Regions from separate parts of the Peribacillus suis genome, predicted to be linked through region 4. Evidence: riboswitches for the same ligand, from Rfam matches in the RefSeq annotation. Region 4 holds a riboswitch; each other region holds the start of a gene.

Region 1 (3,138 bases), 1.5 Mb from region 4:
CCCCATGAAAATCGGTGTTTCCAAATGTTTTGTCGCCTGATAGACTTCTTCTATTTGTTCTACTGAATAAACTGGCTGTGTCAAAAACGAATGAGCACCGCAAGCGATTTTCTTTTCCATTCTCTGAACAGCCTTATCGAGATATTTCACATTTGGATTAAAAGCTGCGGAAATCTTGAAATTAGCCCGTTTCCCTAGACTTTGTCCGGAATAGGAGTAGCCCTCATTGAATTGCTTAACCAGACTTATCAAATCGAATGAAGATAAATCATAGACAGACGTTGCCCCCGGGAAATCACCAATCTTAGAAGGATCACCAGTGATAACTAAAACTTCATCCAGCCCGACTGTATGCAACCCCATTAAATGGGATTGCAATCCAATAAGATTTCGGTCCCTGCACGTAATATGGACCATCGGATTCACCCCTAATTCAGCCTTTAATAAATTGGCTAAGGTCGAATTCGATATCCTTGGTGAAGCAAGTGAATTATCAGCTAAAGTAATGGAATCCACCCCAGCTTTTTTCAAGGCTTCAGCTCCTGCCATAAACGTTTCGATTCCTAACTTTTTCGGTGGATCAAGCTCAACTAGGATCGTTCTATCCGTTTTTGCCTTTTCATGAAGAGCTAATTCTTGTTTTTGGTTATTCACTTCAATAATTTCTATATGTCGAGCTTTCGTAATTTTTTCCTTGACTGGCGCTAAAGTGCCAATCATTTCGTTCACAGCTTGTATATGTAGTGGTGTCGTACCACAGCAACCCCCTATAATGGTTGCTCCTTGTTTTCGTAATTCGAGTGCACTTGAACCGAAATATTCTGGTTCCGCTTTATAGACCAGTCTCCCATCCACATAATCTGGAAGACTTGCATTAGGATAGATGGCAATCGACGTCTGCATAGGCAATTTCACTTCTTCCAGTGCCCTTATCATATGATGGGGGCCCAGACGGCAATTCACCCCAACCACATCTGCACCTAGGTACTCTAGCTTTTGAAAAGCTTCATTCAAATGAAATCCATTTTGAAGATTTCCAAGTTCATGCATCGATACATTTGCAATAATCGGCAGGTCCGTTTCCTTTTTAGCAATTTGAAGTACCGTTTCAAGCTCTTCAAAATCATAGAATGTTTCAAGAAGAATTCCATCGGGATCTTCCAGAAGCAAACTGTATAATTGTTCTCGAAAACCCCGTTTTATTTCTTCTATACTTAAATCCGATTTACGTATACTACGCTGGGCCCCAATTGTACCAAAAACATAAGCCTTCCCTTTCGCTACTTGTTTAGCAATGCTGACTCCTTGGCGATTGATCCGACTGACTTCTTCCTCCAGCCCATACCGTTTCAATTTATTGAAATTGGCACCATATGTATTGGTTTGCAGAATATCTGCACCCGCTTCTAAATAGGCCCTATGTATAGACTCAATTTTATCAGGATTGGTGCAATTTATTTCCTCATAACATTGATCGATTCCATAGGAGTACAACAACGTACCCATCGCGCCGTCTCCAACTAGCATTCTTTCTTTCAATTCACTACGAAAATCCAATTAGTACACCCTCTCTTAAAAACACTATGGTTTTTGTCAGTTTCTATGAGTGTGAGAGTAAAGAAAAAAAACCTTCTCAAAGAAGAAGGCTTTTTTCGAAACATTCTCCTCATCTATCAAGCTCTGCTTGCTGGATTTAGCACCTTTGCCTAGGCTGGTTGCTGAGGTTTCATCGGGCCAGTCCCTTCACCTCTCTCGATAAGATTTATTAAGTTTAATTTTCTAAACATTTCAAAATTTATTTATATTTAATTTACATGAATCATCTGATAATTTCAAGAGTATATTTATCATTTTTTCATTTTCTTCAGACTTTTTAACGATACATCCTTTTAGAAAGCAAGGCTCCCCATTCTTCCGACAAGGATTCAATGGAAAGCAAGGACATTGCCCCCTCCTCCCCATCACGCTTATGAAGGATGACATCCGTTGCATAAAGTACCGTAACCTTATCTTGAAGCCGATCCAATAACACGATATCATCTTGTTGGCCAATTACCCCTTCTTGTATAACCCTAGCAAAATAGCCAGTTAGATTAGTGTCCATCACCAATTTCAAAAACTCTGGCTCTTTGTTAAAGTGGGAGATGGTCGAGCAAGGAATACGCCCCTGTGTAATCTGAATAACGGTCCCGCCAATGCTATAGATATCGCCTATAAACGTTTGACGTTCAGTCATTCCAGCAATCGTCAAATTCTCCCCAAATGCAGGGATGGAAAGCTGCTTATTGAATGTTCGATTCCATAAATCATAATGCTCAAAGGGATAAAAACATAGAGCACGGTCAGGCCCTCCATGGAACTTTCTGTTACCCACTCCATCCCTATCAATCCCTGATTTTGTTACGGTGATATAGTCGATGGCCTTCTTATCCATTGCCGTTTTGATCTTTACCCCCGAAAGCTCCTCCTCTTTTGGCATCCCAATTTGAAGAGACATGATTTTACGATTTTCCATTGGACATCTTCCATTTCTTTTAAATTTCCAGATTGCAATAAAGAAACATTCTTTATATTCAATCTATTCAATTATTTGATTATACCAAAAAAAAAGCAATAACCTCTTTACTAGGTATAAAATTCGATGTGAAAAGAGAATGATATAAAAATAATCCCTTTGTTTTAGTAATTTAGTTGCTATTTCCAAATTAATTATGATAGAATACGAACACAATATATAGTCGAAAAAGACAATCCGTCGCCTATATGTTGATTCACGATTAATTTCCTCATTGTCGCTCTTTAGGGGGCGAATTTTTTTGTCTCCTTTTAAAAAGGGTGGAAAACTGTATCCTTACTAATTATTTATACCTAACAAGTAACTACCAAATTGAACAGGAGATCTTCTTTTAATGAAAATTTATAGGTGCGATCATTACTTTCCTCACAGTGCACCACTTTTTTGATAATTTTGGTGATTTTCTTATGCCTTCATTTTCCCCTTAGCTTCTATTTTTTCGCCCCTTGTATTCCAGGTATCGTAACAGCCATGCCGATATCGTTAGCCAAGCAGCTCCGGCAACAAAACCTGCCACAACATCGCTCGGGTAATGCACCCCTAGATAAATGCGGCTCCATCCA
Region 2 (3,138 bases), 210 kb from region 4:
TGATGAACGTTTCGGATTGCGTTCCATCAACTGCTGGATCCGCTTTGAAATTAGGTGCGGAAAGGATGGTGAATTCTGCTTCGTGCCCTCTTAGTTCTTCCTCATTCGGACGGATGAACAATGTATGAGCAAAAAGGTTGTGCCAAGCATATTCATTAACCACTCGGATAGGAAGGCGTGATGATTCGTCTGCTCCAGCAAAACCTTTGAAGACAAAGACTTCTTCTTTTGTCTTTAAGTAATCCACTACTTTACTATATAGTTTATTGAATACTTCCTCGGAAATGGGTTGGTTCACTGGGCCCCAGTCAATTTTGTCCTTTACAGAAGCTTCTTCCACAATATATTTATCTTTAGGTGAACGGCCCGTGTATTTGCCCGTTTCAGCTTTTACTGCGCCGGTTGAAGTTAAAACGCCTTCATTTCTGCTTAATACTTTTTCCACTAATTGAGGAACTGAGAGTTGAGTTTGCACATTATTTCCTGCTAATAATTGGTGTAACTCATTAACGTCAACAGAATTCATATATGAGATACCTTCCTTTGTTTAAGTTTTTATAATACAATTAGTATAACACATTGGATTAAATAGTCTATACTATTTAACTTTTTTTGTGAATGAAAATGGAATAGTCACATTAATCAATTATCTCACTTCGAGTGTAACCTTATGTATAGTGCGGGCATATACTTGCAGTGAGTCATCCTGGATGGATGTTTTTGAATCTGGTTGATTCGGGAGACGATCTGGATGAAGTGAATCTAGGATGTGAAAAACGATTGCTGCCACAAGTCTTTGTGAAGTCCCGTTTTAGGATTAGTGTACCTTTTCATTTATAATAGGAAGAAAAGAAGTGAACAACCATTTATGTATTTGAAAAAGGGATGAATATGGGGTTCGGATGGTATGTTCATTTTGTCTGATTTATCCATTGTAAGTCAATGGTCTTATCTTCTTAGTTTACACTCTTTAAGAATACTATTTATATTCCGGCTGTGCCAGATAAAAAGTTTTTTTATTTTTCATTGGGGAAAAATGTTCTATTTAGAAAAACATTGACAAATTCAGACTAAATACGATAGTATCTTAAATTGTACGGATTCTCTTATCCCGAGTTGGTGGAGGGACAGGCCCTTTGAAACCCAGCAACCTGCCATATTGAACTTGACTCCAAGGTCAATCGCCGAAAATAAAGCGATGAACCTTCAAGGAATAGTGGTGATGGTGCTAACCTGAGCAAGGTAAAAAACCCTTGAACGATAAGAGTGAAAGGATAGATGATAGAATTTTTAAACCTTTCCTCATTTGCCAGGGAAGGTTTTTGTGTTTTTATTCATTAATTCTGTGTCTATGATTGAAACTAATAAGGGAAACGAGTTCCGTAAAAGATCAGGCTCATGCCTACAACATACTAACTTCCAAGGAGGAAATAAGATGTCAAAGAAACGTCTATTTACTTCTGAATCTGTGACAGAAGGCCATCCGGATAAAATTTGTGATCAGATTTCAGATTCCATTTTAGATGCAATCCTAGCTAAGGATGCAAATGCGCGCGTTGCGTGTGAAACAAGTGTAACGACAGGTCTTGTACTTGTTGCTGGAGAAATTACAACATCTGCTTACGTGGATATCTCACGCATTGTCCGCGATACGATTGCAGGTATCGGGTACACTCGTGCGAAATATGGTTTCGATGCCGAGACTTGTGCCGTGCTAAGCTCGATCGATGAGCAGTCTGCTGATATTGCAGCGGGTGTTGATAAAGCATTGGAAGCACGTGAAGGTACGATGTCCGATGAGGAAATCGATGCTATCGGTGCAGGGGACCAAGGTCTTATGTTCGGATTCGCGTGCAATGAAACGGAAGAGCTTATGCCACTTCCCATTTCATTGGCTCATAAGCTATCATTTCGTCTTTCTCAAGTTCGTAAAGATGGCACGCTAAGTTATTTACGTCCTGATGGAAAAACGCAAGTAACGGTTGAATATGATGAAAATAACCTACCTGTACGTGTAGACACAATCGTCATCTCCACACAACATGATCCTGAAGTGACACTTGAACAAATTCAAGCCGACTTAAAAGAACATGTGATTAATGCGGTCGTACCGGCTGACTTAATCAATGAAGATACAAAATACTTCATCAACCCGACTGGCCGTTTTGTAATCGGCGGACCTCAAGGGGATGCTGGTCTTACTGGCCGTAAAATCATCGTTGATACGTACGGCGGATACGCTCGTCACGGCGGCGGTGCTTTCTCTGGTAAAGATGCAACAAAAGTGGACCGTTCTGCTGCATATGCCGCTCGTTACGTTGCGAAGAACATCGTAGCTGCTGGCCTGGCTGACAAAGCGGAAGTGCAATTGGCCTACGCAATCGGCGTGGCTAAGCCTGTATCCATCTCAATCGATACATTTGGAACGGGAACAGTAAGTGAAGAGGTGCTAGTGGAATTGGTAGAGGCGAATTTCGACCTACGTCCAGCTGGTATCATCAAGATGCTTGACCTACGTCGCCCAATCTACAAGCAAACAGCTGCATATGGTCACTTCGGCCGTACAGATGTTGATTTGCCTTGGGAGCGTACGGATAAAGCAGAAGCTTTAAAAACACAAGCTAAAGCGTAAATCATATGAGAAAAGGTGCCTTGCTTTAATGCAAGGCACCTTTTTTGATGGGCAAAAATAGGATTAAATATGGCTTCCTAGGGAATAATTCAAGGAATCCTATTTTTAGCTAAGCGTTTTTTTGTAATCATACGATTGGTGTTACTTTATTCGGTCAGCCTGTTTATAGAGTTGTCCTTTTTCAGCATATTCCCGGACAATGCGATCCATATCCTGGCGATCTTCCTCATTAATTTCACGAACGACTTTGGCCGGCCTTCCAAAGGCTAAGGTGTTCGGCGGGATAACCTTTCCTTGGGGGACAAGGCTCCCTGCGCCGATGAAGGCACCTTCACCGATTTCCGCTCCATCAAGGATGATCGAACCCATGCCGATGAGGGCTCTCTTTCGAATTTTGCAGCTATGTAGAATGACTTGGTGGCCAATGGTCACTTCATCTTCGATTATCAGTGGGTTATTGGGACTTTGATGAAGTACGCTGTTATCTTGTACGCTTACTCTTTTCC
Region 3 (3,138 bases), 1.9 Mb from region 4:
AAAACTGCTCCCGGACCACCCGTTGTGATGGCTATAGCCACACCTGCCAGATTCCCCGTTCCTACCCGGGAAGCCGTGCTGATACAAAAGGCCTGAAACGATGATACACCTTTCTTATCTGCCGTAGCACCTTCCCCTAGTAACCTAATCATTTCTTTCACCATTCTAAATTGTACGAATTTAGTCCGAAAAGAAAAATAAATGCCCATTCCAATTAATAATATAATCAGTATAGATGACCATAATAAATCATTTGTTTCAGTAATAAACTTTTCTACTATCTCCATTTTTAAACAAACCCACCTCTAATTATTTCAATACAATACCTTTAGAGTTCCCGCTTTTGCAAAATAGTAAACACTTAAGAATAAAGATGACTCCGTATATTGTATTTAATTATACTATTTTAATATTATTGAAGAAGGATATTAGTTTTTTGGAACATAAAAGAATTAAAGATTTCATCCACACTTTTCATTCGAAGTCACTTACCCTAAAAAAGCCCTGGCGACAATGCTCCAGGGCCAACATTCATGATTTTACATTCATGATTTATTGATACTCTTCCACCCATACTATTTTTATTTCTTCTTCGAGAACCCGGGAAAACCTATTAAAATGGCTATGATTCCTGAAATCCCGATTAAGACTGGATAGAAAGAATAGGGTAGGATACTGATAGGAGAGATGTGTGCAACACCGGCAGCTAAAAGTAGTTGTGCCCCGTATGGCAATAATCCTTGAATACTACAAGCGAAAACATCTAGTAAGCTGGCAGATTTCCTGGGATCAATTTCATACTTTTCGGCAATATTTTTTGCAAGTGGACCAGCAATGATGATGGATATGGTATTGTTTGCCGTTGAAAGATTCGTTAAAGCAACCAATCCCGCGATGCTGAACTCAGCACTTTTTTTTGATTTGCTTTTTTTCGTCACGAGGTTCAGTAGGTAATCTATTCCGCCGTTATGTTTGATAACCGAAACCATGCCTGCAATCAAGATCGCTAAGAAGGAGATTTCATACATCCCAGCCATTCCATCTCCTACTTTTTGAATAACCTCCATTGCATGATAACTGCCATCCGCTAAACCGATTATTCCAGCAAAGACAATGCCGATAGAGAGAACCAAGAATACGTTGATCCCCGCCAATGCTGCCACTAGAACACAAAGGTAAGGTAGAATTTTGACCCAACTGTAGGCTTCTCCAGAAATTGTAGCTTGTTCACCCATCGTCAGAAAACCAAGGATAACACATGTAATTACCGCAGCAGGTAAAACAATAAAAAAGTTCACTTTGAATTTGTCTTTCATTTTCGTTCCCTGTGTACGTACAGCTGCTATAGTCGTATCCGAAATGAAAGAAAGATTATCACCGAACATTGAGCCACCAATGACCGCAGCCATGGAAAGGGCAACTGAAATCTCCGTCTGTTCACTAATTCCTACTCCAATTGGTGCTAATGCCACTATCGTTCCCATACTTGTCCCCATAGATAATGAGATAAAGCAGGCGATAATAAATAACCCCACCATTAATAGATTTTGCGGAACGATCGAAAGTGCTAGATTCACCGTAGATGCTACGGCTCCCATCCCATTTGCCACTTCCGAAAAAGCCCCAGCCAATAGGAATATGACAACCATCAACATAATATTTGAATCCCCGGCACCTTTACAAAAGATTTCTACTTTGTGATTGAATGATTCCTTTCGATTCATTGCCAGTGCCACAGCAGATGCAATGGCAATGGCAACAATCACTGGAAATGTGTAAAAATCTTTTGTAATCACACCTGAACCTATAAATAATATCAAAAAAACGATAAACGGCGTTAAAGCCCATGGATTCCCTTTATTGTCTAAACTCATGATGTACACCTCTTTATTATTTTTGCATGGTATTGGATACTCTTTTTGGACTCTCTAAATTTTCCGGCATCCCTTCATTTTAATATAAGCATGATTATAAAATAGTAACAAACCATCAAGAACAGATTCCTATCCTATGAGTACAAAAAGACCTCTTCCATTTTATTACAAGAAGAGGTCTTTTAATCTATAAACACTCCTCTTATCTTTCAGGTCAATCGCCTGCTGGATTTGGCACAGCACTCTAAATAAGTCTGCTGCCGAGACATCTTCGGGCCAGTCCCTCAGTCTCTCTTGATAAGAAGTAAGAAATATTCATTTTTTTAAAGCAAATATAAGAGTACAGCATTTTAAGAGTTTTCGCAAGGTAAAGTATTAAAGATTTTTATAAACTTGTTGAATGCATTATTTTTTAGCTTTCGGGGCCTAAAGGTAGCTAGTGTGAAAGCACATGACACTTTTACTCTTCTACACTGATGGGTACCACTTTGCCATCTTCTACCGCTCCGACGACGACTTTTGCTGCGAATCCACCATTTTCGTCAATCGAAGGTATATTGTAAATTTTCTGTTCAGGTGCCGTGTTTGTCAGCCCATCCTGCATATGTTCACGGATGGCTTTCACATCCTCGACTGTTCCTGCCGCTTTCATTGCCTCCACAAAGGCATACATAGCAATGTAATTCAACCCCACTTCAGAACTGGCATCTTCCTTATAAATTTTTTTATATTTATCAATGAATGCCGGTGCTGCTTCTTCATTGGAGTCGATAAGCGGAAGCACACCAATCGAACCTTCCAATGTTTCGTATGAACCGGCAATTGGCTTCATTTGATCCAGTTTCGCCTGGTCCATGATAATGAAACCGCCTTTAAAACCTAGTTCTCTTGCTTGTTTTGCAACCTTGGCCGTAGGCTCCGACGCCCCACCGATGAAAAGGACATCAGGCTTTTCTTTTAAAGCATTTGTAACAGTCGTGAAGAAATCCGTTTCTTTAGAAAAATCAATTGAGGCATTATACACGACTTTACCACCCTGCTTTTCCCAATGTGGTAGTAGGTTTTCCGCCCAGTCTTTCCCGTACTGGGAAGATGGTGGCAATGCCGCGATTTTTTTGCCGAAGTTTTCCATTGCATACGTAGAAAACGGTTCAATATACCCTTCATAATTTGGCGGGATCCTTACTGTTAATGAATTTCCGCTTTCCGTGATAGCTGGTTCACTCGAATAGGCACCGATGATGAATTTCTCTTTTTCGTTAAA
Region 4 (3,138 bases):
ACCCACCACTAACTTCTTCGTATCATCGCCACTACCTGTATCTTTCTCTTTATCCGTTCCGCAAGCCGCCAATGCAATTGATAAAACTAGAACGAATGCAATCCCTAAAAACTTTTTCATCCTTTTCATCTCCCCTTATCTTTTATCCAATTTAGAAGTAATCACATCACCGATAATCTGTATGATGAAGACAATAATTAATATGACAATCGTCGCTACCAGGGTAACGTCGTTGTGATTCCGTTGATAACCGTCCAGATAGGCTAAGTTACCCAATCCACCAGCCCCGATGACACCTGCCATTGCCGTGTATCCAACCAATGCAATCGATGTTACCGTGATGCCTGATATAAGGGCCGGCATCGATTCTGGAAGGAGGACCTTATAAATGATGGTGCTGGTTTTGGCTCCCATTGATTTAGCCGCTTCAATCACGCCTTTATCAATCTCACGAAGGCCGATTTCGACCATCCGCGCATAAAATGGTGCTGCACCGATAATGAGTGCTGGTAATGCCGCATTCTCACCAATCATGCTACCGACAAGTAATTTGGTGAACGGAATTAATAATACAATCAAGATAAGGAATGGAATCGAACGGAAAATATTAACGAAAGCACTTAACACACCGTTAACGCCCCGATTCTCCCACATATTCCCCTTGCCTGTTAAAAACAGAAGCAACCCCAATAGTATCCCTATAAAAAAGGTCGCTACAACTGAAATACTTGTCATATACAGCGTTTCTTTCGTCGCTTCTATGATGTCTTCCCAATCTACATTCGGCAATAATTCTTCAAGCATGAGTAATCACCTCCACGCCTACCTGCTGTGCTTTTATGAATTCGATTGCGCGGAGCATTTCATCTTCACTGCCATCAAGGTGGATGAACAATGTTCCATATGAGCCGCTTCTCGTTTGTGATATTTTCCCCTGGACAATGTTCACATCCAACTCAAAATTACGTACCAATTTTGTGATCAACGGGCTTTCTGCATGATCCCCCACGAATGTCAGTTGAATCACTTTTCCTGCTGGATACCGTTCAAACAAATGCTCCATCGTTTCTTTTGTCTCTTCTGGTTCTGTCACCTGCTGAACAAAACGCTTAGTCATCTGTTCTTTAGGGTTTCTGAATACTTCCAGGACAGCTCCCTGTTCGACTACCCGTCCACTTTCCATCACAGCCACTCGATTGCAAATCTTCCGAATGACATGCATCTCATGTGTAATCAAGACAATGGTTAAACCAAGGCGTTGATTTATATCCACAAGCAATTCCAGGATGGAATCGGTTGTCTGGGGATCTAGAGCGGACGTGGCCTCATCACACAAAAGCACTTTCGGGTTATTGGCAAGAGCCCTCGCTATTCCCACCCTTTGCTTCTGTCCACCACTTAGCTGCGATGGATACGCTTTTTCTCTTCCTTCCAATCCAACTAACTTAATGAGTTCATTGACGCGCTTGATGCGTTCTTGCTTGGAGATGCCCGCAATTTCCAGAGGAAAGGATATATTTTCTTGAACGGTCCTTGACCACAAGAGATTAAAATGCTGAAAAATCATGCTAATCTCTTGACGGGCTTTACGAAGCTTAGACCCTTTAATTGTTGAAACTTCATTTCCCGCAACGTTCACGGAGCCCTCAGTAGGCCGTTCCAACCCATTCAGCATACGTATGAGCGTACTCTTGCCAGCCCCACTGTATCCGATGACTCCGAAAATCTCGCCTTTATTTATTTCTAAATTCACACTATTCACGGCATGAATCGTTTCGCTATTTCCTTTTCCTGTTCGAAAAAGTTTACTGACGTTTGACAATGTAATCATGTATGCTCACCTCTTTATCCAATTAAGCCTATGAATTTAGTCGATTTATTTTTATGGCCTCCTGATGAATCTATCCTCTATGATTCAAAGAAAATAGAAAAAGCCCTTCTGCATGAGCAGAAAGGCAGGGAAAAGCAGGCCTTCCTCTCATCTCCCAAAGCCTCTACGCTTTGTGTGAATTGGCACCTTTCCAAGGAAAATCCTTGTCGGTTGCCGGGTTTCAACGGGCACATCCCTCCACCTCTCTTGATAAGAGCTATATATGGACTATTCTTTTTTGTCTTAACATTCACTTTACTATGTCTGAAATTTTAACACAGATAAAAAAGGAGTGCAATGTAAAATCCTAGGGTGTACCTGTTTCTCCATTAAACTCTTTGAGAATTCACTGACACGATATTCGTCGCTTTTTCAATCGCTTGCTCTAGATCTTCAAGTAAATCGTCTACATTTTCAATACCGATTGAAAGGCGAACCTGGTCGGCGCTGACACCGGCCTTGACCAGTCCTGCATCATTCAATTGCTGGTGAGTTGTACTTGCTGGGTGGATGATTAGGCTTTTAGCATCCCCGACATTGGCGACATGCGACCATAACTCTACCGAATTGATGAGTGTGGAACCTGCTTCACGTCCACCCTTAATTCCAAACGTCACCACAGATCCGGCTCCCTTAGGCAAATATTTATCCACAAGGGCTTTATCGGGATGATCATCGTTACCCGGATAAGAAACCCATGAGACTGCCGGATGGTTCTCCAAGTATTGAATGACTGTCCTCGTATTCAACAGGTGTTCCTTCATCCTGACATGGAGCGTTTCCAGGCCAAGCGTGAACTGGAATGCACTTTGAGCACTTAACGTCGGTCCCAAATCCCGAAGCAATTGCACACGCGCTTTCGTGATAAAGGCAGCAGGCCCTACCGCTTCGGAATAGACAAGTCCATGATAACTAGGGTCAGGTTCCGTAAAGCCTGGATAATTAGGCGAATTCCAATCGAATTTACCACCGTCGATGATGACTCCCCCTAATGTCGTACCGTTACCCAATAGCCACTTTGTAGCTGAATGGATGACAATATCCGCCCCAAAGTCTATTGGTCGGCACAGATACGGCGTTGCGAAAGTGTTATCGATGATAAGAGGTATCCCTGCTTCGTGGGCTATTTCCGCCACTTTTTCGATATCAAGAACCCTTAAGCTTGGGTTGCCGATTGTTTCGGCAAATATGGCCTTCGTTCGTGGAGTGATTGCCCGTTTGAAATTTTCCGGATCATCAGGTGAGACGAATTTCACTTTGATTCCGTA

Evidence for each region. A riboswitch is a leader RNA that binds a small molecule or an ion and turns the genes downstream of it on or off. The one in region 4 is predicted to bind S-adenosylmethionine.
Region 1: another riboswitch for S-adenosylmethionine. It lies ahead of AC503W_RS11135 (bifunctional homocysteine S-methyltransferase/methylenetetrahydrofolate reductase); the one in region 4 lies ahead of AC503W_RS18605 (methionine ABC transporter ATP-binding protein).
Region 2: another riboswitch for S-adenosylmethionine. It lies ahead of metK (methionine adenosyltransferase); the one in region 4 lies ahead of AC503W_RS18605 (methionine ABC transporter ATP-binding protein).
Region 3: another riboswitch for S-adenosylmethionine. It lies ahead of AC503W_RS09315 (Na+/H+ antiporter NhaC family protein); the one in region 4 lies ahead of AC503W_RS18605 (methionine ABC transporter ATP-binding protein).

Annotation. Positions count from the first base shown of each region.
Region 1 is NZ_CM182019.1:2,300,097-2,303,234, forward strand. It holds gene AC503W_RS11135 (bifunctional homocysteine S-methyltransferase/methylenetetrahydrofolate reductase) at 1-1,557, opposite strand, end outside; SAM riboswitch class I at 1,664-1,762, opposite strand; gene AC503W_RS11140 (MOSC domain-containing protein) at 1,874-2,515, opposite strand; gene AC503W_RS11145 (phosphatase PAP2 family protein) at 3,000-3,138, opposite strand, start outside.
Region 2 is NZ_CM182019.1:3,571,275-3,574,412, reverse strand. It holds gene pckA (phosphoenolpyruvate carboxykinase (ATP)) at 1-526, opposite strand, end outside; SAM riboswitch class I at 1,104-1,267, shown strand; gene metK (methionine adenosyltransferase) at 1,436-2,632, shown strand; gene AC503W_RS17440 (gamma carbonic anhydrase) at 2,774-3,138, opposite strand, start outside.
Region 3 is NZ_CM182019.1:1,897,001-1,900,138, reverse strand. It holds gene AC503W_RS09320 (alanine/glycine:cation symporter family protein) at 1-287, opposite strand, end outside; gene AC503W_RS09315 (Na+/H+ antiporter NhaC family protein) at 582-1,874, opposite strand; SAM riboswitch class I at 2,074-2,178, opposite strand; gene AC503W_RS09310 (ABC transporter substrate-binding protein) at 2,335-3,138, opposite strand, start outside.
Region 4 is NZ_CM182019.1:3,776,502-3,779,639, forward strand. It holds gene AC503W_RS18595 (MetQ/NlpA family ABC transporter substrate-binding protein) at 1-120, opposite strand, end outside; gene AC503W_RS18600 (methionine ABC transporter permease) at 136-804, opposite strand; gene AC503W_RS18605 (methionine ABC transporter ATP-binding protein) at 797-1,831, opposite strand; SAM riboswitch class I at 1,976-2,087, opposite strand; gene AC503W_RS18610 (O-acetylhomoserine aminocarboxypropyltransferase/cysteine synthase family protein) at 2,200-3,138, opposite strand, start outside.